4 regions of the Serratia sp. CoH_122_TC_1 genome follow, and region 4 is predicted to be linked to each of the others. Evidence: predicted binding sites of a transcription regulator. Region 4 holds the regulator's gene; each other region holds the start of a gene.

Region 1 (6,140 bases), on a different contig from region 4:
GTGGAAGATGCGACGTTCTGGACAGGTCTGCGCCCGATGACGCCGGACGGCACGCCGATTGTCGGTAAAACGTCGCTGAAAAACCTGTTCCTGAACACCGGACACGGCACACTGGGGTGGACAATGGCCTGCGGTTCTGGGCAGCTACTTTCTGATCTCATTTCCGGTATCACGCCGGCTATTCCTTCGGAGGACCTGGGGGTGGCGCGATACAGCGCTGGATTTCATAACCGCTACGCCGGCCCTTTAAATGATGTGCATCCCGCGCGTTAAGAACCCAATTTATTGATGTTGTCGTCACGGGCGTTGTCCCGTGACGGCATTCGCAGGCCCGTAGGAGTGCCCATGCCTCGCCCGATTTCCGCCACGTTGCACCTTGGCGCATTTGAAAATAACCTGCAGGTTGTTCGGCGTTTTGCCCCCAGCGCTAAAGTCTGGTCGGTCGTAAAGGCCAATGCCTATGGTCATGGTATTAAACATATTTGGCGCAGTTTGGCACAGACCGACGGTTTTGCTCTGTTGGATCTCGCTGAAGCCATTACCTTGAGAGAGTCTGGCTGGCAGGGGCCGATTCTTTTACTGGAAGGTTTTTTCAAGCCGCAAGATTTGGCCTTGCTCGATCGCTATCGTTTGACCACATCGGTGCACAGTGATTGGCAATTGTCGGCGATAGCTGAAGCTAAACTGTCGGCGCCACTGGATGTTTACCTGAAAGTGAACAGCGGTATGAATCGTCTGGGATTTGCACCGGAACGTTTGCACGCGGTTTGGTTGAAAGCGAGGGAGATAAGCAATATTGCGAACATGACGGTGATGAGTCATTTCGCCACTGCTGATGGCCCTCAGGGAGTGGTAGAGCAAATGAGGGTTGTTGAAGACGCGGCGTCGTCTATCCCTTTGCCGCGTTGTTTAGCTAACTCTGCCGCCACGTTGTGGCACCCAGAAACCCATGGTAGCTGGGTGCGGCCAGGTATTGTGCTCTATGGCGCTTCGCCCAGCGGGCAATGGCGTGACATTGCGGAGAGCGGTTTGCAGCCCACCATGACGCTGAGCAGCGAGATCATAGGGATTCAAACGTTGAAACGCGGCGATCAGGTTGGCTATGGTTGGCGCTACCGTGCCGAAGGTGCGCAGCGTATTGGCGTAGTTGCTTGTGGCTATGCAGACGGTTATCCGCGCCATGCGCAGACCGGGACACCTGTCTGGGTAGACGGTGTGCTGACGCGGACGTTGGGTACGGTTTCAATGGATATGCTGGTGGTTGACTTGACGCCATGCCCAAATGCCCAAATTGGGGCGGAAGTAGAGCTTTGGGGACGACGCCTGCCGGTTGACGATGTTGCTGCCGCGGCAGGCACGTTGGGCTATGAATTACTGACGGCGTTGGCCGCCAGGGTACCCGTGACCACTGAGGCTTAAAAGCCTCAGGCGACTTTCTTCAATTGACCTTTAATTTGCTTGCTGCGCTGCCGCGCGTGCAGCGCCAGCAGGCAACCCACCAGCATCACCAGTGCGAGTGACAGCTTGGGTTGCAACGGCAGTGCCATTGTCAATAAGCCTAGCCCCGCACCACCGGCCATCTGTACAAATCCCACCAGGGCAGAGGCAACTCCAGCCTCGTTAGAGTACGGCTCCAGCGCGTAGCTGGTTGCCGGCCCCATCATAAAGGCAAGCCCTGCGCAGGCACAGGCGACAGGCAGCATATAAGCCAGCCAGTGAGTTTGCGCCGGGCCTGGCAGCAAGAACACGCCAAGCAGCAATCCAACACAGCCGATGCCCATCAACAGCCCGCCGGTCGCAAGGCATACTGGCCGCCCGACCTTGTGAATAATCCGATTGGCGAAAAAACTCACCAGCATGATCCAAAAGCCGTTAGCGCCAAACACCAGTGAGAATTGCAACGGGGTTAGGCCGGCGGTTCCCATCAACACGTTAGGCGCTAGTGAAACATACGTCAGCGCCATCCCCATCGCCCCAGAGTTAACTACGGCGAAGGACAAAAAGCGGCGGTCGCTAAGAATTCGGGCATATTGTCGCACCGGTAATCCTTTGACACGCACAGTATCCGCCGGGCGAGTCTCTGGCAGCCGCAGGGCGATCAGTATCAAGACAGCCAGGGCGTAACACACCAGGAACCAGAACGGTGCGCGCCAGCCAAAGGCTTCAGCTAGCAGACCGCCGAGCAGCGGTGCCAGTGCAGGGATAATATTCAGCGTGCCGTTGAGAAAACCAAAGGCGCGCGCCGCATCGTCACCGTTCATTCGGTCACGCACACCGCTGAATGCCACTACCGCAGTGCAACAAACCGCGACACCTTGCAGCAGTCGCGAGGCAACAAACACCGTTGGCGTGGTTGCCAACGCCGCCATGGCCGCGCCAAGCATATAAATAACAATACCTGCCAACGCCACCGGCTTGCGACCGTAGTTATCCACTAACGGGCCGGCGATAATCTGCCCAAGGCCCAATACCAGAATGAACAACGAAATAGTGGACTGAATCAGCGCTTCGCTGCTGTTAAGGCCGAGAGCGATCGCGGGGATAGTCGGCAAATAAAGATCGATGCCCAGCGGGCCGAGAAGTACCAGGCTAAGAAGCAGAAACAGAAATTTTTGCATAACAAAAACAGCACGTCCGAGTGACAAAGAGGGCTAGAGTAGAGACTCTGGCGTTAAATAGAAAGGGGCAAAACATAGGCTGGTTATCGCTTCGCCTGTCTGCTCCGCTTACAGTGCAGAGTTTTTACGATAGTAAAGTGCTGAGATCGTATCTGCCACGTAGCGCGCCTGATGTTTGGCGTCATCCAAGGCGCGATGAGGCGTGCCCTCGAATGCCCGTTCCTTCTTGGGATTGAAACCCAGCAGTTCGGCCAGCGTGATCACGGTACGAACGTCTTGCGTATCCCAAAACTTCCAGGGGCACGGCATTTCAAGCTGCTGAAAGGCATGTTCGAGGATGGCGCAGTCGAATTCTTTACCGTTACCCCAGACTTTTACCGGGTCGGTGCTGTTCATATGGATAAACCGGCTCAGGTTGGTCAGCGTTCGTTTAAGTGTCTCAGTGCCACCGAAAGCCAGCTTACGGGCTCCATCTGATTGTTTCGCCCACCAGGCGACGGTATCCAGGCTGATGGTCCTGCCGGGTTGATCTTTTTGGCTACTCACGGCGTTTTCAAACTCGGCGCCCAGTTGGCCGGTTTGGGGATCGAAAAAGACAGCGGCAACGACCAGAATCACCGCGCTTGGCTTTATGTCCAGCGTTTCAATGTCTAACATGAGATGGTGCATTGGGGCTCCCGGCTAAGTGAGGTCGTGCATAATCTTACTACAAACCGGGCGAGGATGCGCCGTCAGGCCTGTATGTCTGAAATGACCGGCGGATTTAAAGAATACTTTGAAATAGTCTAAGGCAGGGTAACCGAGGTATGATACTCAGGGTTCTGTTGTCGGGTTGGTTCTATCGGTGAGAACGTTTATTTTCATTTTGTGTATGGTCGGTTATCTGCTGGTATTGAGCTACCTTGGCGTTTTTGTCACTGATAAAATATGTGAAAAGTCTAACAACTACACCAAAGTGTGCCGTCTGGTAGATATCTCCGAGCCTCACATCCCAAGACAATGACCGGCGCTCAGCCCAAATAATCGATGGTAATCAACGGCGTCAATATGCCTGCCAAACTAGCCAGTGTTATCCATTGCCGCCAGCCCAGGCGTGCCAACCAATCTTGACGCAGGGGTGGCGTTGCCAGTTGCCCTACGGCGACGGTGCCCGTAAGCAGCAGCGTCAGAAAAATAAATACCAGCCCACGGCTCCATGCATTGAATTCAATATGCAGTACATTGGCGTAATACAGTCGCATCAGAATGTAATAGGCCAACATAACCCAAGCGAAATGCGTGCGTTTTTTCAACACCTGATAGAGAATAAATGCGATGAACAGGCTGTGGCACACTGAGATCAACGGCGCTTCAATCGGGTGCCTGACACAGCCGTTATATACCGCCAGGTAAACATTAAAGATCAACTGTGCATAGACGGTATATATATACCAGCCATAGATGACTTTGAGTTTTTTGGGGGTTGGTGGTATAGGGCAATAGTCCGGTATCATTGAAGCCTCCTGAGCTGACTAGCGTTATAGCACCCAAAAACTAAATGAATTTGAAACGCCAAACAGGCTTTATTTTGGCCCCGAATGGGAACTAATCAAGGTATGTCAGGTCTGTATCGAACAATACGAGCTTTGGCGTTAATAGTTGAATTCTAATGGTAATTCATTGATATGAAAGATTATAAAAATAGCCGCTTCGCAGCGTATCTGTTGATTTTTACGCTGGGTCTTTATTTTTTGCTTCCGCCAATGCTGGTCGCTTTCTTTTTTAAGTGGTTTAACTTAAACCCTTTCGTCATTATTCGATTTTGGCATTTTAATCCATTCTCCGCCGATCGGGGCATTCCCATTTATCAAACCTTTATATACGTATTCGTCGTATGGGGTGGGTTGAATGTTCTGGTTTGGGGAACGCTGTTTGCGATAGGGCGTTTGTATGCCCGGTTCACCAGACCTCGTTGAAGGTCAGTACCCAATGCTGTAAAAGTTGTAGATACTAAGCACTTTTCAAAATATAATGATAATCGTTATCATTTTTGGCTGAAAAGGGTGAGAAGGGATATCCCTTATGCGCCACCCAATCCGGTACGTACCTGTCACATTTACTCCCATTCTATGGCCAGCCTTGAGCTGGCACTTTTTTTATTTTCAATAAGATATGTCCATTCTGACTATGGGGCACCTGTGGGCTGAGTCACTTCGGAGGTTCATAAAAAGCCAACGTATAGTGTAAATCATTATGGATAAAGAGAGTGATTATCATTAGTATTTACATTTTGTAAGCCTCTGTGGACGCATTACTCGTTGTAACGGGCGAGCTGGCTCATAGAGTGCGATTTAATGATATTTACTAGGGATTACAAGCATGTCGATTATTTTTCCTGTCAAAAGGTCGCGTGTTTTATGTGCATTCGCGATCTTCCTGCCATTGACGTCGTTAGCTGAAGATACGTTGGTCGTCACGGCAAAAACCGCAGACACGGCAGAGGCACAAACACAAGGCTACCAGGCCACTACCAGCCAGGGAGCCACTAAAATCGATACCCCCCTGGTCCTGACGGCGCAGTCTGTCTCGGTGGTTACGCGCAAGCAGATGACCGATCAGAGTAGCCAGACGGTTAACGATGCGTTGAAATATGCACCGGGTGTCTTTACCAATTTTTCCGGTGGTGCGACGCGCTATGACACCATTGCGTTACGTGGTTTTCATGGTGGTGACGTTAATAATACTTTCCTTGATGGTTTACGTTTGTTGAGTGACGGCGGCACTTACAATGCCTTGCAGGTTGACCCTTGGTTCCTGGAGCGTATCGATATTATTAAAGGGCCCTCGTCGGTGATGTATGGGCAAAGCATTCCGGGTGGGTTGGTCGCGCTCACGTCCAAGCGGCCGCAGTTCGACACGCAGGGGCACGTTAATCTCAGTGCCGGTAACAACAGCACTAAAGGCGGTGCCTTTGATGTGACAGGGCCATTATCGGATCAATGGGCTTATCGCTTGACGGGAATGACGCGCAGCAGTGAAACCATGTATGACCACCAGCGCGAAGAACGTTATGCTATTTCACCGTCATTACTGTGGCAGCCGGACGAAAATACCTCGTTGTTGTTAAAAGCCTATTTGCAAAAAGATCCTTCTGGCGGCTATCACAGCGCGGTGCCGGCTGATGGGAGCCTTTACTCAAGCTCAGGAGACAAACTGGGCCGAGGGTTCTTCGACGGCGAAAGCAGCCGTAATGTGTTCAAACGCTGGGAACAAATCTACAGCTACGCTTTCTCACACAGTTTTAACGATGTTTGGTCATTCCGGCAAAATGCCAGCTATACCCATTCCAATGTTGAATTACAGCAGGTATATCAGATTGGCTGGGATCCAGAACACCAATTGTTGAACCGCTATTACAGCGGTTCTGCGACCTCGTTGGATGCATTTGCTGTCGATAATCAACTTGAAGCTGATTTTGCTACCGGGTTGCTGGAACATAAAGTGATGCTGGGGCTGGATTACCAGCGCTTTCGTAACAATCTG
Region 2 (6,140 bases), on a different contig from region 4:
TTCGGCAACTCTGTGGCTTGCAGCGGTTGTTGACTGGTGCTGTCACACGCGACCAATGCTTGCTGTGCACCTAACGCATAAATAATTTCCGTGACGTCTCCACCAATAGATATCACACGTTCGTTGGCAAAAACAGAAAACGGCAGCGCCAATAATCCTAGAATCCAGGCTCTCATTGGTTTTTTCCTTCATGGGCAGGATAATCAGGTAACAAGCGCCTTCCGATAAGAAAGGTGCTTGTTGGGCTAAAGGTGTATCCAAGGACGGGGCTTAGAAATCGACGTTTACGCCAAGTTGGAAGGTTCTTCCCGGCATAACGGCCAGCGCATTATCGTAAGCATCCTGTTTGGTAGAGTCCGTGAGTTCACGGCTGCTCAGATAATCACGGTATTTTCTGTCGGTGATGTTATATACGCCGCCGCTCAGCTTCACATTACGGGCAACCTGCCAGTAAGCCGACATATCCACCAGACCGTAACCCGGCACCCGCAAATACTCGGCCGTTGCGTCAGTGAGCGTACTGCCGCTGGCGTTGCTATAGCTTTCACGGTTGGTGGCTGCCGCCTGTTTGCCTTTCACAAAGGTCGCAGTAATGGCGGCACCGTAGCGTTTCGCCGGATCATCCCACGCCATCCCTACAATGGCTTTCATTGGCGCGACGCTGTCAATATCGACATATTTGTCGCCTGAATAACTAGACTTGGATTTCCCTTGGTTGTAACCCAGCGCAAAATTCGCGCTCAGACCGTTAACCTGCTCAAACCAGGTACCGAAATTCAGTCGAGTACTGATTTCGCCGCCGTAGATGTAAGCCTTGTCGCGGTTTTCTGCCTGGTAAATGGTGTAGATATTGGAAGGCACGTTAGCGAACTTGCCCGGGCTGCTGGCACGTTGATAGCGGGTATACGCAATAAAGTTTTTATAGGTGTTGTAGAACAGCGACGTACGCACCGTAACACCCTCAACGACGTCTCCCTTCATGCCCCATTCCAGGTTATTGCTGGTCTCGGTTTTCAGATCGGCGTTACCAATCAACGCATACTGTGCCGTACCTGCATAGCTGGAGCCAAGGTTCCATGAACCATACAGCTGACTGGCGTTAGGGAACTGCGCCCCACGCTTGTACTGTACATAAGTCATCAGCGTTGGCGTAATGTCGTATTGGAAACTGAGTGACGGTAAGACTTGCGTGTCAGTATTGCTTTTGCCGTACAGCGTTTCCAGTTCAGACTCCGTGAGCACCGCGCTCCCCGTGGTCAGACTGCTCAGGTTTTGCGGTTTCGTGCTTTGGTGAGCCACGCGCACACCGGGTACAACGGCAAAGCCATGTCCGTCCAGATCAAACTGGATTCGGTCCTGTACATACCCACCCAGCACGTAACTACGGCTGTCAGACTCTGGCTGCATGATGGCGGTGAACGCGCTTGGCGCCGGTTCTTCCCGGAATGGTCGCTCGGTATCCGCCACGCGTGCATTAACCCCACCACTCAGCGTATGGCGACCCAACGTTTTGGCGATCTGTGTTTCAAAACCGTAGGTGTTAACGTTGTAGTCGGAGTAAACCCGCTCCATGCTGCCGGTACTGGTCGGCATGTAGGTGTTATCATGTGCTTGAGTCTGCTGGTAATAGATTTTTGATGTCAGAGTATCGACAAAATCATTGTATGGCGTCCATTCATCTTTCAGGCTGACGCCCCAACGGCGCGTATTGCTCTGCTGCTGTGCGGTGCCCAGAATGGCGCTTCCGGCCGAATTCCAACTGTCGTAATGGGTATGGTTGGTTTTGTCGTAGTAATCTACCGTGCCGGTGAGTTTGTGCTCGTCGCTGGGTTGCCAGATGCCGGAAGCCATCAGCGCATTGGAATGCCAGTTGGCCGGATAAGCCTCATTGGTACCACTGTTATTTTGCGTTTCCTGCCCATCCCGGCGGCTATACACAAACACCCCTCGCAACTGCTCATCGCCTGCGGCAGCGGTGATGCCGTTATGCCAACTGCGATTGGATGAGTCGTAATCGCTTTGGTAACCAAAGTAGGTCTGCTTGGTGGGTGACAGATACTGGTCCGCCGTCTTGGGTGAAAACGATACCGCGCCACCGATAGAGGTATTACTGCGTTCTGTTGACGTCGCCCCCGATTCAATGTCCACTTGGCCGTACATGTAAGGGTCAAGATAGTCCCTGCCGATACCGAAAGTGTTGAGCCCCGCACGGCTAACATAGCTACGCCCAGTCGCATCTGGTTGTGGGATCCCATCGACATCCAGCCCGACACGGTTACTCTCCAGGCCACGGATGTTATATCCGGTGTAACCACTGCGATCGAACCCGCTTTTCCCGGAAGAAGAGCCACCACTGACACCCGTTGCACCAATCAGCGTTTCATAACGCATTATTGAGCCAAAATCATTCCCCCCTTTTTTCTGCATATCTTGTGCAGAAATCGTGGTTATTGTTCCGGCTTTTTTTTCAATTACCGGTGCAACAACCGTTATTTCCTCTTCATTTTGCGTGGTCTTTTGTATTAAGGGTTTATTTACTTCACCATTAACGTAAAAAGTGGTGCTGGCCAGAGCCCCGCATAGGACGGACTGCCCGATAATTCCCCGGTAATTAAAAGTTTTGCGCATGTATTAACCCTGCATTAATTATTAGTATAAGCTCGCAGTTGCTTCGTCACCCGGGAGTTAACCGGGTTCAACAATATTAATGAAAAGTAATAATGTAAAAATAAAGGTCTTTCTACGTAGACTTGATGAAACACATGATAATGATAATGCTTATCATAAGCAATATCGTCATAATATTGATTGATGTATTGACGCACTATTTCCCAATTGCTTACGCAATCCTTACATAGCGGTACTACAGTAGGCCGGAGACGGATGTTCAAGCATGCAGGGATGAAAAACCCTAAGAGAACGGTGGGCATAACCCACCGTGACTGAGTTAAACAATAAAGTCTGTCGCCGTATTCGCCTGCCCTACAATTTGAACCAGGAAGTCTGGAGAGGCGTGACCATTTATATTCAGCGCTAATTCACTTAAATTGCTTTGTGAATTATAGGTCAGCAGTGCTTCCCCTGCCTGGCCACTGAAATTGTCAACAAAATGAATAAAGTCCGCACCTTTAGCGCCGTGATTAAAGAAGGACAGATCAATTTTGTCGATGCCGGTTTCAAAGTCCACGATCTTATCAGGGGATGCGAAAGGTGAATCGCTCACCGCTGCGAAAACAAAAATATCGTTGCCGCTGCCACCGTATAGCTGATCCTGCCCCCCACCGCCGTAGATCACATCATTACCGGCACCGCCGTGGAGAATATTGGCGGCGTTATTACCGACGATAACATCATTACCCGAACCACCGATGGCATTTTCAATAATTGCACCCAGTGCAATGGACACGTTCCCCTTCAACCCACCGACATCAGAGAAGGAGCCTTCTGTCAGGTTGATGCGCTGGTTCTGCGTATAGCCGGAGAAATCAAGGGTATCATTACCACCCGCATCCCAAACGGAGAAAACTAATTTCTGGCTGCTGTCCGTCGCCGTGTAGAAATCCCTGCCGGTATTGGAGTTGAACCCGTATACCGTATCCCCGGTACGGGTACTGGTATTCGCGCCATAGAGATGTTGAATAGCGGCAATATCGTCAACCAGAGGCGCTGCGGCAAAATAGCCGCCGTTATCACCACCGGTAACGCCTTCATCCCAATAGCTCATCACGCTGAACTGGCGAGTGTCTTCGGCATAGGTCCCCTTCGCATAGCTAGGGTTTTGGCCGGCATTATAAGCACCTGGGTGATCTAACCCCAGCGTGTGCCCTAATTCATGCGTGATGCTCAGGCGGCCGTAGTTGCCCAACTCAGGGTACAGGTTGGCGTAAACCCCGTCGCGGGGATCCGCGTAATCGTAATTGATGTTGAACCAGCTTTGGCCATCGGTATTATGCCCGCGATAGTCATTACCCGCTCCGGTAAAGGGCTTAATTGCATAAGCCTGGCCGTCGCCTTCGTAATTACCAAAGGTAATATTGGATTTTTGTCCGGGGGCAACTTCGACAAAATTCAGGTTAGCCACATCTGCCCAAGACTGTAAGGACAGTTTTGCCTGGGCTTTTTGCTGCGCGGTAAAGGCACTTAGGCCGGTGTCTTGGCTGCCGAAACGGGCATTCAGGTTACCCTCGTTATAATCCCAAACCGGGAAGGAATAAGTCACCGTCGCGCCTTGTCCCGTAATATGAACGCCATTCCAGGTCTGTTCACTGCGCGCTATTTGCTTACCTGCCGCCTCCACATCGAAAGAAGGCTTATTATTAATCGTTAATCCATTACCTCTATTATGGTAATTGAGCAAATCATTAACACTGTCCCAACCGCTTGTATTTCCATTCAGGGAATTTTCCATGTCCATCTCCAGTAGGTTAATTCATTCCGTTATATATAATTCAATTGCGATATAAACAACTGCTGCCGACTTATATTGCAGCATTTAAATCGTAGTATGATTTTCAGATTGCTCAATCTATATCGCGAAAATAAATGATAATGATGTTAATACCTAATGCGATTCACGGCATGTGCCTTTCCCCGAATGCCCGTGGAACACTCTGCATTCATTTCACCGTCACTTGCCTTTTGCCAGGCCTCTTGCGTTATACTACGCCCCACTTTTTGTAATGAACTCAGATGACTATGGAACGCTTTCTAGAAAATGCGATGTACGCCTCTCGCTGGCTGCTTGCCCCGGTTTACTTCGGCCTGTCCCTGGCCTTGCTGGCACTGTCGGTAAAATTCTTCCAGGAGATTCTTCATGTTTTGCCGAACATTTTCTCCATTGCCGAAGCAGATCTGGTTCTGACGCTGCTCTCATTGATCGACATGGCATTGGTCGGCGGCCTGCTGGTGATGGTGATGTTCTCGGGGTACGAGAATTTTGTTTCGCAATTGGATATCAGCGACGACAAAGAAAAGCTGAGCTGGCTGGGTAAGATGGACGCCACCTCGTTGAAGAACAAGGTGGCCGCGTCGATTGTCGCCATTTCCTCCATTCACTTGCTGCGCGTGTTTATGGATGCCAAGAATGTGCCGGACAATAAGCTGATGTGGTATGTGGTTATCCACCTCACCTTTGTGCTTTCCGCATTTGTCATGGGCTACCTCGATAAACTGACCCGCTACAAGCACTGATCCCCTTTAGCCGCCATGCCCCAATGGCGGCTAACCCTTCTGCCCGCCATTACATTAAAACATTAAAAATCAATTTGTTGAGCAGGCGCTTTAGGCGCAATTAAAGTGACATCGTCACTAAAATTGGCTTCACTTGCCACGTTACCCATTTCTATTAGTGCCATCTGATGATAATAACATTATAATGCTATTACACTTCGATAAGCGCAGAGGCGAGCGTAAGCCGAACGCTTCCGCTGACAGGACCTAGATAAATCATGCCGCTGAATGGTAATCCACTGCAGTACCAGGACGTTCAATCCATCCTGCCACACCGATTTCCCTGTCTGCTGGTCGATCGCATTCTGGCTGACGGCACTTCCATTGCGCAGGGGCGTCTCAGCGCCATCAAAAACATTACCGCCAATGAGCCCACATTTTGGGCCGGTCATCATCAGGTAAATGTATTTCCCGGAATATTGATGGTGGAAGCGCTGGCACAAAGCACCGGGCTATTAGCCCATTACTATCTCAGCCCGCTGTTGCCGGGTGAACACTACTATTTTGCGGCCATTCATCATGCCCGCTTCTATCGTTCTGCCCGCCCCGGCGACCAGCTTCGTATGGACGTCGCCTTTGTTCGGCAACGTTCGGGCCTTGCCCGCTTTACAGGCCGCGCCACGGTCAATGGCCGCCGTATTTGTACTGCCGAATTTATGTGTGCCCGCAAGTAAGGTTGTTTTTTCTAATGGAGGCTCAACGAAAACGTTATGTCTTTGGTTGATAAATTGCTTAATACGCTGGATTTCTCTCCTCGTGGCCAGGTCATCGCCCGGGAACAAGATCACTGCGGTGAAATTATTGTGTCCGACCACAAAGGCTACCGAACCCTGCGTTTCGACGGTATCTGCGAGCAGAGCAAAATGTGTATTAGCGCACCGCAGGTGCCGGTTCACAATTACATTAAAACC
Region 3 (6,140 bases), on a different contig from region 4:
GGTACCGCCACCACAAAACCTTCAACATATTTCATCGGAGATTCCTCTTGTCTGTTCGACAGTCGGTGTGGCGCAGACGGAGCTGCCTACGCCCTCTTCCATTTTAGACGCCATTGGCGGGGGCAACCATTTACACCCCCGGGGGGCTCAAAGGTCGGGGGTGTTTCGAGGGAGTAACTCTGGCGTTGCGACCCGGTTCCGGCCACTGTTTTTGGCTTTGTATACTGCTAAGTCCGCGATTTTCAACAGGTTGTCAAGATTCTGTTCGGAACCGCCAATGCAGGTAACCATGCCGATGCTCACCGTGATTTGCAAATGGTTACCGGCTGGCATGGTGATAGATTCAATTTCAATTCGTCGACGCAAGCGCTCAGCCAGCGACATCGCATCTTGCGGTTGTTCGATCGGCGCCACGATCGCGAACTCCTCTCCTCCCATGCGGCCAAAGAGATCGTGCTCGCGCAGGTCCCCCATGATGGCGCGGGTAAAGGACAACAACGCCACATCGCCGCCAGCGTGGCCAAAACGGTCATTGATCGATTTAAAATAGTCGATATCCAGCATCATAATGCAGACCCGTTCCCCTTTTTGGCTAACCAGGCGCGTGCCACGCTGCATAAAGGCGTTGCGGGTTAATACGTGGGTCAGCGCATCGTGGTTCGCTACGTGCTCTAACCTGCGCAGCAGTGCATTTCGGGCAAAATTCATGCTGGCGACAGCGATCGGCCCCAGCGCCAAAAGCGCCACGCCCAACCGCATCGACACCGTATTTTGCAATATCGTCATGTCGAGATTAATAGCGATCAGCCCCAGATCAATCGCCAGATGGCACCACAATACATAGGCCAACACGGCAATCATCGTACTGAACAGCGAAAACGTCATCGCCAGCCACAGCAGGATTGGCATGGGGAAAATCACCGCGCCGGGGCCGCCAATCACGACGCTGCAGATACAGGCCATCGTCAGCAGGATTAACACGGCGACCTTTGTGCAGATGTTGTACCACTGACTGCGCAAGGTCACTGCCTGCGTAATGCTGCGCAAATACCCTTTCCAGTCTGCCGGTAAAGCCAGAATAAACGGCATTAACGTAATGTAATTGGTGAACTCAGAAGACAACCACAGCGCCAATGAAGGCAGATATTGACGACCGAACAGCAACACTGAAGCCCCTGCACCCAGTAACCCCGTTGCGGTCGCACTCGCCAGGCAGATAGCAAACAGATAAATACTGGACGAGGTACGTTCCAGGGCACGAATTTGCGGCGGCAAAAGCATAAACAGATAATATCCGACCGCCACACCCGCCATATTGGCCCCATTGAGCAATAGGGCTTTGCCCAGCGTACTGCCGGTGAGTAAATCGGCTGCCAAATAACCCAGCATGGCCATCGCCCACCCCACAGGGCTGGCGAGTTTAGGGTAACGCACCAGAACGGCCAGCAACACGGCATTGGTCGGCCAAAATGTCGCCAAAAGGCCGGTAGGTCGGCTTTCAATGCCAAAGATACAGGTTGCAAACACCAGCAAAAGAACGATCACTGCATGCTGTAATTTTGTCGCGCCAGATAACTCGGTGGTGTGCATCTTGCTTCCAGAGGCTTGCGAAGAATACGGATAAAATCTAGCCTGCATAATGGCAACGGATAGCCCGTCTGCCATGCCTGACGGTGCACGTAAAACGCGCAGCCAGACTCATATTATTGCCACTTTTAGCGGGGTTGGCACCCGTTAATTAACGCTTTAAAAATACTATTATGTATCAATCTGTAGCGTTATGTAGTGGCCGAATTCCCATGCTCCCTCGCCTGTGGCGCGTCGTGTTAAACGAGGCCAGATTGCGCTTCACCACAGCGCAAAAGCGTAGCGCGCGGTTTTGGCTGCAAAGCTCCAGGATCGCGTTTCCCCCAATCAGACAAACATTCACTATTCAAATCGTGCATATGCAAATTATAATAAAAATGATAATCGTTATTATTTATTAATTTGATATGGAATTGTATGCACCAGGTAGAAAGTCATCGTCTGAATAAAACAAAAAAATGTCAGGTTTTTCGTTCAATTCCCCTGCTTGTCAGCGTCTTACCGGCACTGCCTGTGGCCACCGCCCAGGCAGAGGACGAGTCGCTCACCGTCACAACCAGCTCCTTGCCAGCAGCGGGCTACAGCACGGATAGCGCGTCCACCGCCAGCAAAACCAACACCCCACTCAGCGAAGTGCCGCAATCTGTCAGCGTTGTCACACCTGACGTCATTAACGACTTCCAGGTCAAAAGCGTCAACGATGCCATGAAATTCGTCAGTGGCGTGACACAGGGTAATACGCTGGGCGGCACTGAAGACGGGTTTGTCAAACGTGGTTTTGGTGTTAACTCGGACGGTTCAGTATTCATCGACGGCGTTCGTAGTAATCAGGGCTTGAGCATGGACGCCACCACTGACCGCGTTGAGGTGCTTAAAGGCTCGGCGTCGTTGCTGTATGGCATTCTCAGCCCTGGCGGCATCATTAACCTCATCAGTAAAAAACCGCAATACGACTGGAACACCCGCCTCAGCGGTGCCACTAACAGTTTTGGTGGCGGCAGCGGCACGGTCGACGTCACCGGGCCACTCGGCAACGGTTTTGCTTTTCGTTTTATTGCCGAGCGTCAACACGAAGATTACTGGCGCAATTTTGGCACCGATGAGCATACGCTGATTGCACCGTCACTCAGTTGGTTTGGCGATAAAGCGTCATTCAACATTGCCTACAGCGAATACAAATACGATATTCCTTATGACCGCGGCACGGCCTTTATCAATGGCAAGCCTGTCGATATTCCTTATAACCGCCGGCTGGACGATTATGCCAACCACGCATGGGGCAAAAACAAACGCCTCAACGCACATTATGACTACGCACTGGACAGCACCTGGACCACCCGTTTCAACTATGCCTGGATGCAACGTCGCTACGACAGCAACGAAGTGCGTGCCACGGCGATCGACACCGCCACGGGAATTGTTTCACGCCGTGCGGATGCCAACCGCGGCTTCAACCACCAGACAAACTATTATTCCTGGGATGTGATCGGGTCGCCGATCGCACTTGGCATGCAACATGACCTGTTGGTGGGCGTCGACTATGAGAAAAATGAGACCTACAAGGCCTACTCCTACCGCGGCAAGGTGTCAAAAACCTTCAATATGTATGATCCTGCCTACGGTGAAACGCCGGTGACCAACAGCAGTACTTACAATGATGCCCTGAGTAATCTACGCAGCACCTTGTACAGTCGTTCGGTCTACGCCAAAGACAGTATTCATTTAACCGACCAGTGGATTGCCGTCCTCGGCGCCCGCTACCAGTCTTATTACCAAAACAACAGTAATGGCTTCCAGAACCCCAAAAACACGCTGAACGACAAGGATGACAAATTCCTGCCGCAGGCCGGTGTGGTGTACAAGCTCACGCCGGCTGTTTCACTGTATGCCAACTACAGCCGCTCTTTCACTCCGTCCACGGCCGTGGATGACAACGGGAACGTTGCTACGCCTGAAACCGGCACTACCTACGAGGTTGGCGGTAAATGGCAAGTGACCCCAGTGGTCGATGCTACGCTGGCGCTGTACCGTATAGACGAAAACAATATGTCGATCTTTATCAACGGCGTCACTCGCAGCATTCCAAAAGCGCGCTCTAGCGGCGTTGAACTGGAGCTAAACGGAGAACTCGCCCGCAATTGGGATCTGACCGCCAATTACAGTTACGACAAAACCGAGATTGTCGAAGATAACCTCAGCCCGGATAACGTCGGTAACCGCCTGGTGAACGCCCCAACCAACATGGGGAGTCTCTATCTCAGCCACCGCATGACGCTACCTGCGGTACCGGGTGATGTACGGCTGGGCGGAGGGGGCCGCTATGTGGGCCGTCGCGCAGGCGATCCGGAAAACAGTTTTACCATGCCTGCCTACACGGTGGCAGATGCGTTTATCGCTTGGGACAGTAAGCTGGTTGGCAAACACACCCAGATCAAGCTGAACGTCAAAAACTTGTTCAACCGCGAATATTATGCGTCCAGTGCGGGTAACCTGCGGGTCATTGAGGGGGAACCGCGCAGCCTGAGCCTGCAGGCAACGGTAGATTTCTGATCGTGACTCCCCGGATGCCGTCCGGGGAGTTGTGTCTTCCGGCAGAAGATAAAAAAACACCCTGTGGGTTCACAGGGTGACAACATATCCTCTGTGGGTACGGTGTTATTTCAGGTTAAGCATCTTCCCGAGTAAAATATCTGTTGATTCGAGCATGTCCGTATCAATACCTGCGGAGGGTGTGAAGGTCAACTCACCAAAAATAGCTTTGCCGTTGGAGATATAGAAATCAACGCGGACAAACTCAAAGGGTTCAGATAATATTCTGGCGTACTCAAAGAGCGCGTCATACCCATCAGGTTTCACAAAGGCGTCAATCTCTTCCTGGCTAAGTGCCAAACAGTCTTGGCTATAACACAAGAATTTGAAGTCTTTATCAAAAAAGTAATATTTCGGCGTGCCGGTTTCCCTGCCGACACACAGCAACGTGCAGTAAGGAACACCGTGGAAGCAGTATATTTTATAGTCATCAGGCCCCTGGCCACTCGATGACGCGATGAACTTTTCACCAATGATTTTTTTGTTAATATTCTTATAGTTTAACTCTGCATAGACCTTCCAGTAGTCACTTTCCATCCAATTTTCAATGGTTTTAGCTGCTTGTGTAATATCTAGCGAGCCTTTGTCCTGGCAAATCAAATTGTAACCAGAACCGTGATTACCTTTAATCACAAACTTTTCCGGCAAAGACGCCCATGGGATTTCATGAACAGAGTCACAGGCGAAATAGAGTTCATTAAGGATCTCCTCACAGCCTTTCTCTTTTATATACTCCCTCACTGCATATTTGTCTGCACATTGCGTGATTAATGCATTGTTACTGTAATCGTTAAGTTTCAGATAATTTATCTTTTCGTTCCACGTGGCCGGAGGGTTTAAATTTAATGTCTTCCCGAAGGCCTTTTTATATATGTATTTCGCTTTAAAAGTCGGCGAGAATGTTGCCAGTTGATTCATGATAAATTTATTAATGTGTTTTCTCATACAACCTGTCTCATCATGGGGTAAACGCGGTGCCCAACAAGAACTCAATAACGTCATCGTGATTGGCCGTTATGGCTCACTGCGCCATTGAATGATCGCCGGGGCCGTACTCAAATCAAATTGGTTTTGGCCGAGAACCCGGTTAAGAATGCGGGCAGCTCGCCAGGCCATCAGGCTGAGCTGGGGATCGGCAATACCGTGGTGATGCATGCTCGCATTGACGGCAAACAAACAGTTCTCATGCGCCCCTTCCCGCTCAAGGGTAAAATCAGGGGCAATACGGTACTGCCCATCATCCGTGGTTGAAAAACGTTCGGACAAGGCGTCAAGAAACACGGGGCGGGCCTGTTCATACCCAGTAGCAAAGATCACCACGTCCACATCAAAGGCTTCTCGCCCCTGATCCAGATGGTGTTCCGTCTCTAACTGATAAAAATTATCTTTGGTGTTAAGGGCCGTCACTGAACGGCTGGGAAGCAGGCGTACCCATCGTTTATTCTGAAGGACATCAAACTGGTGATACATGGCGCGATAAATGGCCAAAAGCGACTCGCTGGTGATCCCATCAGACGTCATTTTTTGTTCGCGCAGCATGTGTTGTTTGGCTGAACTGCCGAGCGTGTAGAAATTCTCAACGTAATCAGGCGTAAAGTACTCGTTAGCAAAGGCAGCTTCGTCCAGCGCGTTGTAGTTGTTACGCCGAGATATCCAACTCAATTGTTCTGGTTGGCCCCATTCCCCCTGAAAAATATTGAGGAACAGATCGGCCCCGCTTTGCCCCCCGCCGACAATTGCCACACGCTTCCCCTTCAGATTGGGTTTGCGGAACATCATTTCGCTCGCGTGGAAACACCGATCATTTTGCTGGGTCACACAGTCTGGCAATTTGATTTTTTTGCCAATACCGACACAGACATGCTTCGCGTAAAACACATCATTCTGGGTGGTGACAACAAAATGCCGCTGATTCTCATCAAAACTCACGGCCTGGACGTCCTGGTTGAATGCCAGCGACGGCA
Region 4 (6,140 bases):
AAATATCGGACGCGCTCTCACCAATATGTTGCGTGTGGCTGGCAATATAACGGTAAAGCTCTTCGTCGACTTCAATAGTTTTCATCTTTATCCAGTACTGTTTTTTTCTACTTAGAACCTGAAGCCAGATCCTGCATTCAAGCCATGGGATTATAAGGTTAAAAGCGCGGGAGCGAACATAACAATGTGTCCCGACACGGCAAAAGCAGACTATTACCTAGAGTCCGCCCAGCATCCACGTTGCCAAACCCGCACCTTACCATGAAAAATCCGCGTTATACCCCATGGATTTCAAGCGGCAGCACGGCAACGGGTATGTTCATCCGGTGTTTTAATCATGATAACCTAATCTGAATCTCTCTCAGTATGAACTTCACCATGAAATTACATTATCAATTGCTGGCAACCGAGTCCGCAGCGTTGCCGGTCATGCTGATCCACGGGCTATTCGGCAATCTGGACAATCTGGGCGTCCTGGCGCGCGACCTGAACCAACAGCACAGCGTGATTAAAGTCGATTTGCGTAACCACGGCCTGTCGCCACGCTCAGCGGTAATGACCTACCCGGAAATGGCCCAGGATCTGCTGGCGTTGCTGGATGATTTGCATCTGGAGAAGGTCATTGTTATCGGCCATTCAATGGGCGGTAAAGCGGCGATGGCACTGACGGCCATCGCGCCAGAGCGAGTGGAGAAACTGATCATTATTGACGTTGCACCGGTGGACTATCACGTTCGCCGCCACGACGAAATTTTTGCCGCGTTACAAGCCGTCAGCGCAGCCGGCATCACGCAGCGCCAACAGGCTGCGGAGTTGATGCGCAGCTATCTGGATGAAGAAGGTGTGATCCAGTTCTTGTTGAAGTCATTCCATCAGGGCCAATGGCGTTTCAACCTACCGGCGCTGATCGATCAATATGAAAATATCACCGGCTGGCAGGAAGTCCCCGCCTGGCCGCACCCGACGCTGTTCATTCGTGGTGGGCTGTCGCCCTATGTACAAGATAGCTACCGCGCCGATATCGCCCGTCAATTCCCACAGGCACGTGCACACGTGGTTGCAGGCACTGGGCACTGGGTTCATGCAGAAAAACCAGAAGCCGTGTTACGTGCCATTCACCGTTTTCTCGGCGAAGCCTGAGCCAATTGCCCCCTTGTCAGAGAAGGAATCCTCCCTAAAACGGCCATCTGGTGAAAAAACGCGCTAAAGATAACGGCTTAGCGCGTTTTCGGCTCAGTTAAACATTGTCGTCGCTCCATCTGCTGGGGTAATATGGCGCGCTATAATTTTGCCGCCGTGCTAAGCGTGTTCAATAGCGCCGGGCTGGGGGTGAATTTGGGTTAGGGTTTATTGGCCCGAAGTGTGTTAACCGAACCATCCAGAAGCGTTTACGCGCTTTTTGATGCAAACTCCCTTGCAGTACCGCTACCTATGGCAAAAGAACAAACGGATCGCACGACGCTGGATCTGTTCGCAGATGAACGCCGTCCGGGGCGCCCGAAAACCAACCCGCTATCCAGAGATGAACAGCTTAGAATCAATAAGCGTAATCAGCTTCGACGCGATAAAGTCCGTGGCTTACGGCGTGTGGAACTGAAGATCAACGCGGATGCGGTGGACGCCCTGAACAAATTGGCGGAACAGCGTAATATCAGTCGCAGCGAGCTTATTGAGCAAATGCTGTTGGCGCAACTGGCAGACGACCAGCCAGAACATTGATCATTGCAGCCGCACGTGCGGCGCGGCGTTAAGGATGACGCCCGATCAACATCGTTTTATTCCACCCGGTATCGCATAAACGTGATAAAACCCCGGGGTAAATTTCTGGCATGATACGCAATTACCGGTAAGGGTTTCCCTTGCTATGGCATCATTTTAATCGGTGTTATCGTGGTCAGCGCTAACATCGTGTAATGCAATTTATTGAATTTAAAGGTTATACGCGATATGGCTAATGTAGGCATTTTCTTTGGCAGCGACACTGGCAATACCGAAAACATTGCCAAGATGATCCAGAAAATTCTTAAGCAACAGTTTGGCGACGATGTTTGCGAAATTCACGACATCGCCAAAAGCAGCAAAGAAGACCTGGAAGGTTTCGATATTCTGTTGCTCGGTATCCCGACATGGTACTACGGCGAAGCCCAGTGTGACTGGGATGACTTCTTCCCAACGCTGGAAGAGATCGACTTCAACGGTAAGCTGGTTGCGCTGTTTGGCTGTGGCGACCAAGAAGACTATGCAGAATATTTCTGTGATGCGATGGGGACTATCCGCGACATCATTGAACCACGTGGCGCCGCCATTGTAGGCCACTGGCCAACCAAAGGTTACCACTTCGAAGCGTCGAAAGGCTTGGCGAGTGACAGCCACTTCATCGGTCTCGCCATTGACGAAGATCGCCAGCCAGAACTGACCAATGAACGTGTCGAAGGTTGGGTAAAACAAATCGTCGAAGAGTTGAGCCTGGCCGAGATCGTCGGGTAACGCCAAAGGTTGAACAAAAGCCCTGCAAAGTGCATAGTGTTGCCGGCAGGGCCGTCATCGGCAGTACGGATTACTGCAATAGAAGATACACATTTGTAACTTCTCACATCGTCAAGGTAGACTGAGATATCGGTTTATCCCATCCATCAAGACGTTGCGTGTGCAACATGCAATAGTGCAATTATATCTTTGTTAACAACCGGCGGTTTCTATTTAGGCCAACCGGTTCTATAATGAGACGCAATTAACACTTTGTGCCGACCGATGCCACAGGCGAGAACGCCTCAACTTGATTAGCATAGTAACAGGACTGAATCCGCATGACTGACAACAACACCGCATTGAAGAAGGCCGGCTTAAAAGTCACGCTTCCGCGACTCAAAATCCTGGAAGTACTGCAAAATCCGGAATGCCATCACGTCAGTGCGGAAGATCTGTACAAAAAACTGATAGATATGGGCGAAGAAATTGGCCTGGCTACGGTTTACCGCGTACTGAACCAATTTGATGATGCAGGCATTGTGACTCGTCACAACTTCGAAGGCGGCAAGTCCGTGTTCGAACTGACCCAGCAACATCATCACGACCACCTGATTTGCCTGGATTGTGGCAAAGTGATCGAATTCAGCGATGAATCTATCGAAGTGCGTCAGCGTGATATCGCCAAACAACACGGCATCAAGCTCACCAACCACAGCCTGTACCTGTACGGCCACTGTGAAACGGGTGACTGCCGTGAAGACGACACTCTGCACGACAAAAAATAATGTCCTTAACCGGCATTGAGAACCGCCTTAACGGCGGTTTTTTTATGCCTGAAGCAAATAGATAAAAAAATCCCCGGACAGGCCCGGGGAAAGATCATAGCTAAATGACAACAATTGCAGCGGCACTTCTCCACGGTACTTCTCACTTCCCACTTACACCCACTTCAACGTCAACTCCCCCGCCGACACGCGGATGAGTAAACTCGTTACAATGCATATTCAAGAAAGAGCAGCCGATCAAAAAACATGGCCTTGGCTTGGTCAAACACACCACGAATGCGGAACCCCTTGTTCAAATACATTTTGCAGGCATCACTACTTTGCCAGACGCACAGCGCGATGTTTTTCGCCTGGCGTTGATCCGCCTGTAGCTGAATCAAGGCAAACATTTGGTTAAAATACCCCAGCCCCCGAAATTGGCTCTCAATCGCCAAGCTACAGACAAAATAATCGTCAGCGACACAGTGGCTTTGCACAAAGCTGTCGTAAGCCTCATCAAGAGGTTTCATTTCATCGCGATAAAGGTAGTCCGTGTCTATGGCATACAGTTCACTGACGGCCGCCGCATTGAAAAAACCGACAAACTCACCGCGCCGATCGTAAGCCACGGTGATCAGATCCAGGTAAGGTTCGATATTTTGCGCCTGCTGCAAAGACACCAGATCCAGCCCAGCACGATTGCCAACGGAACAGTATTCCAGGTAGCTCGTGCTAAAAATCAGCTTTGCCATGCGGGTCTTATCCGCTTCACCCACCTGCCGTCCCGCCATGAAATGCAACGATCCCCGCGGTTCAGGCGGCACAGCCTCCCCCCCCCCCTGGGCAGAACGCCAGTAATGCCCAGCCGCTATCTGCCGCCGGTTGTCGGCAATCAGGTACTCCCCAAAAAGCTGGTTTACCCGATCAAGCCGCTGATCATGAGAAAGCACCGAATAGTAGTGGTAATGATCGATGTCGGACCGAATCTGCGCCGGATAGGCCATGCGAGGTACTTCATCAACGGTAAATATTTCCGCATAGCGTGCCAAATCCAGCGGCTGCTCAAGCTGCCAATCCAGATTTTCCAACCGGCTAACACATTGCTGGTAGCTCTGCTCTTCTTCTTGCGACAACGGTAGCCGCTCATTGGTGATCACATCTTCCAGCAGCCGCATACCGCGAATACCGCAGGTCACCGCCTGTGGGGTTGCGTCATACAAAACACCATGCATCTGGCAAAAACGATCGTGGCTGAGGAAAGTACGTTCAATATGGCGACTCCACAATTGGTAAAAAGGATCGAACAGCTTCCGTTCATAAATCGGATTTCTTTCCGGTACCTCACTGCTTTCCCCCGCATAAATTTGATCGAGCCCAGCTAACATCCTGCACAGCGCCATATCTCCCTTACGGCTGATGATCATTCCCGTTTCGTCGAGGAACAAATTCAACCAACTGACGTGGCTAACTTCACCTCCGGGCAGGAACTGAAGATAGTCCGGAACCTCAGGCTTGATCAGAAACAGTGTCGCCGCTCGGTGGGGAAGTGTGTCGATATCCATATACACGCCCCCCATCTCAATCAAAATCAAAAAGCGGAAGTAGTCGGACAGTGTGGCGTAATAGCGTTTATCATGGAGCTGATGGATAAACCCCAAACTATTACCGACTCTTCTTTGCGCCAGTTCACTCAACGAATGCACCTGCAGGCGATGGTTACCGGCATCGTACTCACCCAACTGGCCGCCATGCGTTTGGGGTGAGGCAATGAAACAGGCATCCTTTGCCAGCTGCTTTGCATCCCAAACCCATAACATGCCGACCCAGTCACGAGCCTCGCCACGACTCACCGCTTGTTGTGCATCCCCCCACTGAGAGATAACTTCTCGCGCGTCGTCAGGAATGGCTCCGCCCAACCAAATGCGGTGCAGCAATTGTTCCCCTGCGGCAAGTGCCCGCGTGGGCACGCAAAATAGTGAAGAACAGCGTGCGGCATCAAATAAATGCCCCTGCGCAGACAGCCATTCCCGTAGTTGATTCACCCCACGTTGATAACGCGCCTTTGCCGCTGGCGTAGCCTGACGTTGGCACTTCACGAATTCAAACTTCAAATCGCTTAGCCGCGCCTCATATTCAGCCCGAAACAGATCATCCTGCAGGGCGCCAAAATGCCCGTTGTTAAGCGCCATCGGCAGCCATCCTTATTAATGGACCATAACCCTGCGGATTTTTACTCTGCCAAGACCACGCATCACATACCATTTTTTCCAGGCTGCGCTTAGCTTGCCAACCCAGCTTTTCCGCAGCCAACGACGGATCGGACCAACACTCGGCGATGTCACCCGCACGCCGGGGATTAAATTGGTAGGCGATCTTGAATCCACAGGCACGTTCGAACGCCTGAATAATTTCCAGTACCGAGTAACCCTTGCCCGTACCCAGGTTATAGACGTTAAAACCTGGCTGCAGGTTATCCAGCGCTTTCAAATGCCCTTCAGCCAGATCCATAACGTGGATATAATCACGTACACCAGTTCCATCGCTGGTCGGGTAGTCGTTGCCATACACGGGCAACACCGCGAGTTTGCCAATAGCCACCTGTGCCAGATACGCCAGAAGATTATTGGGAATGCCGGCGGGATCTTCACCAATCAAGCCAGACTCATGCGCCCCGGCGGGATTAAAATAACGCAATGCGGTGATCGCCATCTGTGGTGCAGTGGTGGCAAACTCTGCCAGGATCTGTTCAACAATCAGCTTGGAAGTGCCATAAGGATTCGTGGTCTGCCCAACACGGCAATTTTCCGTCAGCGGAGTATATTCCGCAGGTCCGTAAACGGTGGCCGAAGAGCTGAAAATAAACTGATTAATGCCCGCATGGCGCATTCTGTCCAGTACGATCAATGA

The links. Region 4 encodes Fur, which represses iron uptake genes when iron is present. Its sites were predicted from a motif close to ATAATAATGAGAACNACTATCAA; they were not measured.
Positions count from the first base shown of each region.
Region 1: a site for Fur is predicted at 4,858-4,880, ahead of AC2FC2_RS24660 (TonB-dependent siderophore receptor). Genes of this name have one in related genera too.
Region 2: a site for Fur is predicted at 2,763-2,785, ahead of AC2FC2_RS04820 (TonB-dependent receptor domain-containing protein). Genes of this name have one in related genera too.
Region 3: a site for Fur is predicted at 1,959-1,981, ahead of AC2FC2_RS11935 (TonB-dependent siderophore receptor). Genes of this name have one in related genera too.

Region 1 is NZ_JBXWLA010000025.1:27,786-33,925, forward strand. It holds gene AC2FC2_RS24630 (D-amino acid dehydrogenase) at 1-273, shown strand, start outside; gene dadX (catabolic alanine racemase DadX) at 346-1,419, shown strand; gene AC2FC2_RS24640 (multidrug effflux MFS transporter) at 1,425-2,618, opposite strand; gene AC2FC2_RS24645 (3'-5' exonuclease) at 2,727-3,287, opposite strand; gene AC2FC2_RS24650 (hypothetical protein) at 3,629-4,111, opposite strand; gene AC2FC2_RS24655 (hypothetical protein) at 4,283-4,573, shown strand; gene AC2FC2_RS24660 (TonB-dependent siderophore receptor) at 4,977-6,140, shown strand, end outside.
Region 2 is NZ_JBXWLA010000003.1:88,127-94,266, forward strand. It holds gene AC2FC2_RS04815 (heme/hemin ABC transporter substrate-binding protein) at 1-176, opposite strand, end outside; gene AC2FC2_RS04820 (TonB-dependent receptor domain-containing protein) at 271-2,628, opposite strand; gene AC2FC2_RS04825 (serralysin family metalloprotease) at 2,948-4,408, opposite strand; gene AC2FC2_RS04830 (TIGR00645 family protein) at 4,696-5,190, shown strand; gene fabZ (3-hydroxyacyl-ACP dehydratase FabZ) at 5,448-5,903, shown strand; gene AC2FC2_RS04840 (spermidine synthase) at 5,940-6,140, shown strand, end outside.
Region 3 is NZ_JBXWLA010000008.1:65,611-71,750, forward strand. It holds gene AC2FC2_RS11925 (DUF1428 domain-containing protein) at 1-35, opposite strand, end outside; gene AC2FC2_RS11930 (GGDEF domain-containing protein) at 148-1,590, opposite strand; gene AC2FC2_RS11935 (TonB-dependent siderophore receptor) at 2,005-4,137, shown strand; gene AC2FC2_RS11940 (ATP-grasp fold amidoligase family protein) at 4,243-5,121, opposite strand; gene AC2FC2_RS11945 (lysine N(6)-hydroxylase/L-ornithine N(5)-oxygenase family protein) at 5,191-6,140, opposite strand, start outside.
Region 4 is NZ_JBXWLA010000015.1:43,886-50,025, forward strand. It holds gene seqA (replication initiation negative regulator SeqA) at 1-85, opposite strand, end outside; gene ybfF (esterase) at 367-1,140, shown strand; gene ybfE (LexA regulated protein) at 1,432-1,719, shown strand; gene fldA (flavodoxin FldA) at 1,948-2,487, shown strand; gene fur (ferric iron uptake transcriptional regulator) at 2,808-3,254, shown strand; gene AC2FC2_RS18760 (glycosyltransferase) at 3,461-5,422, opposite strand; gene galE (UDP-glucose 4-epimerase GalE) at 5,412-6,140, opposite strand, start outside.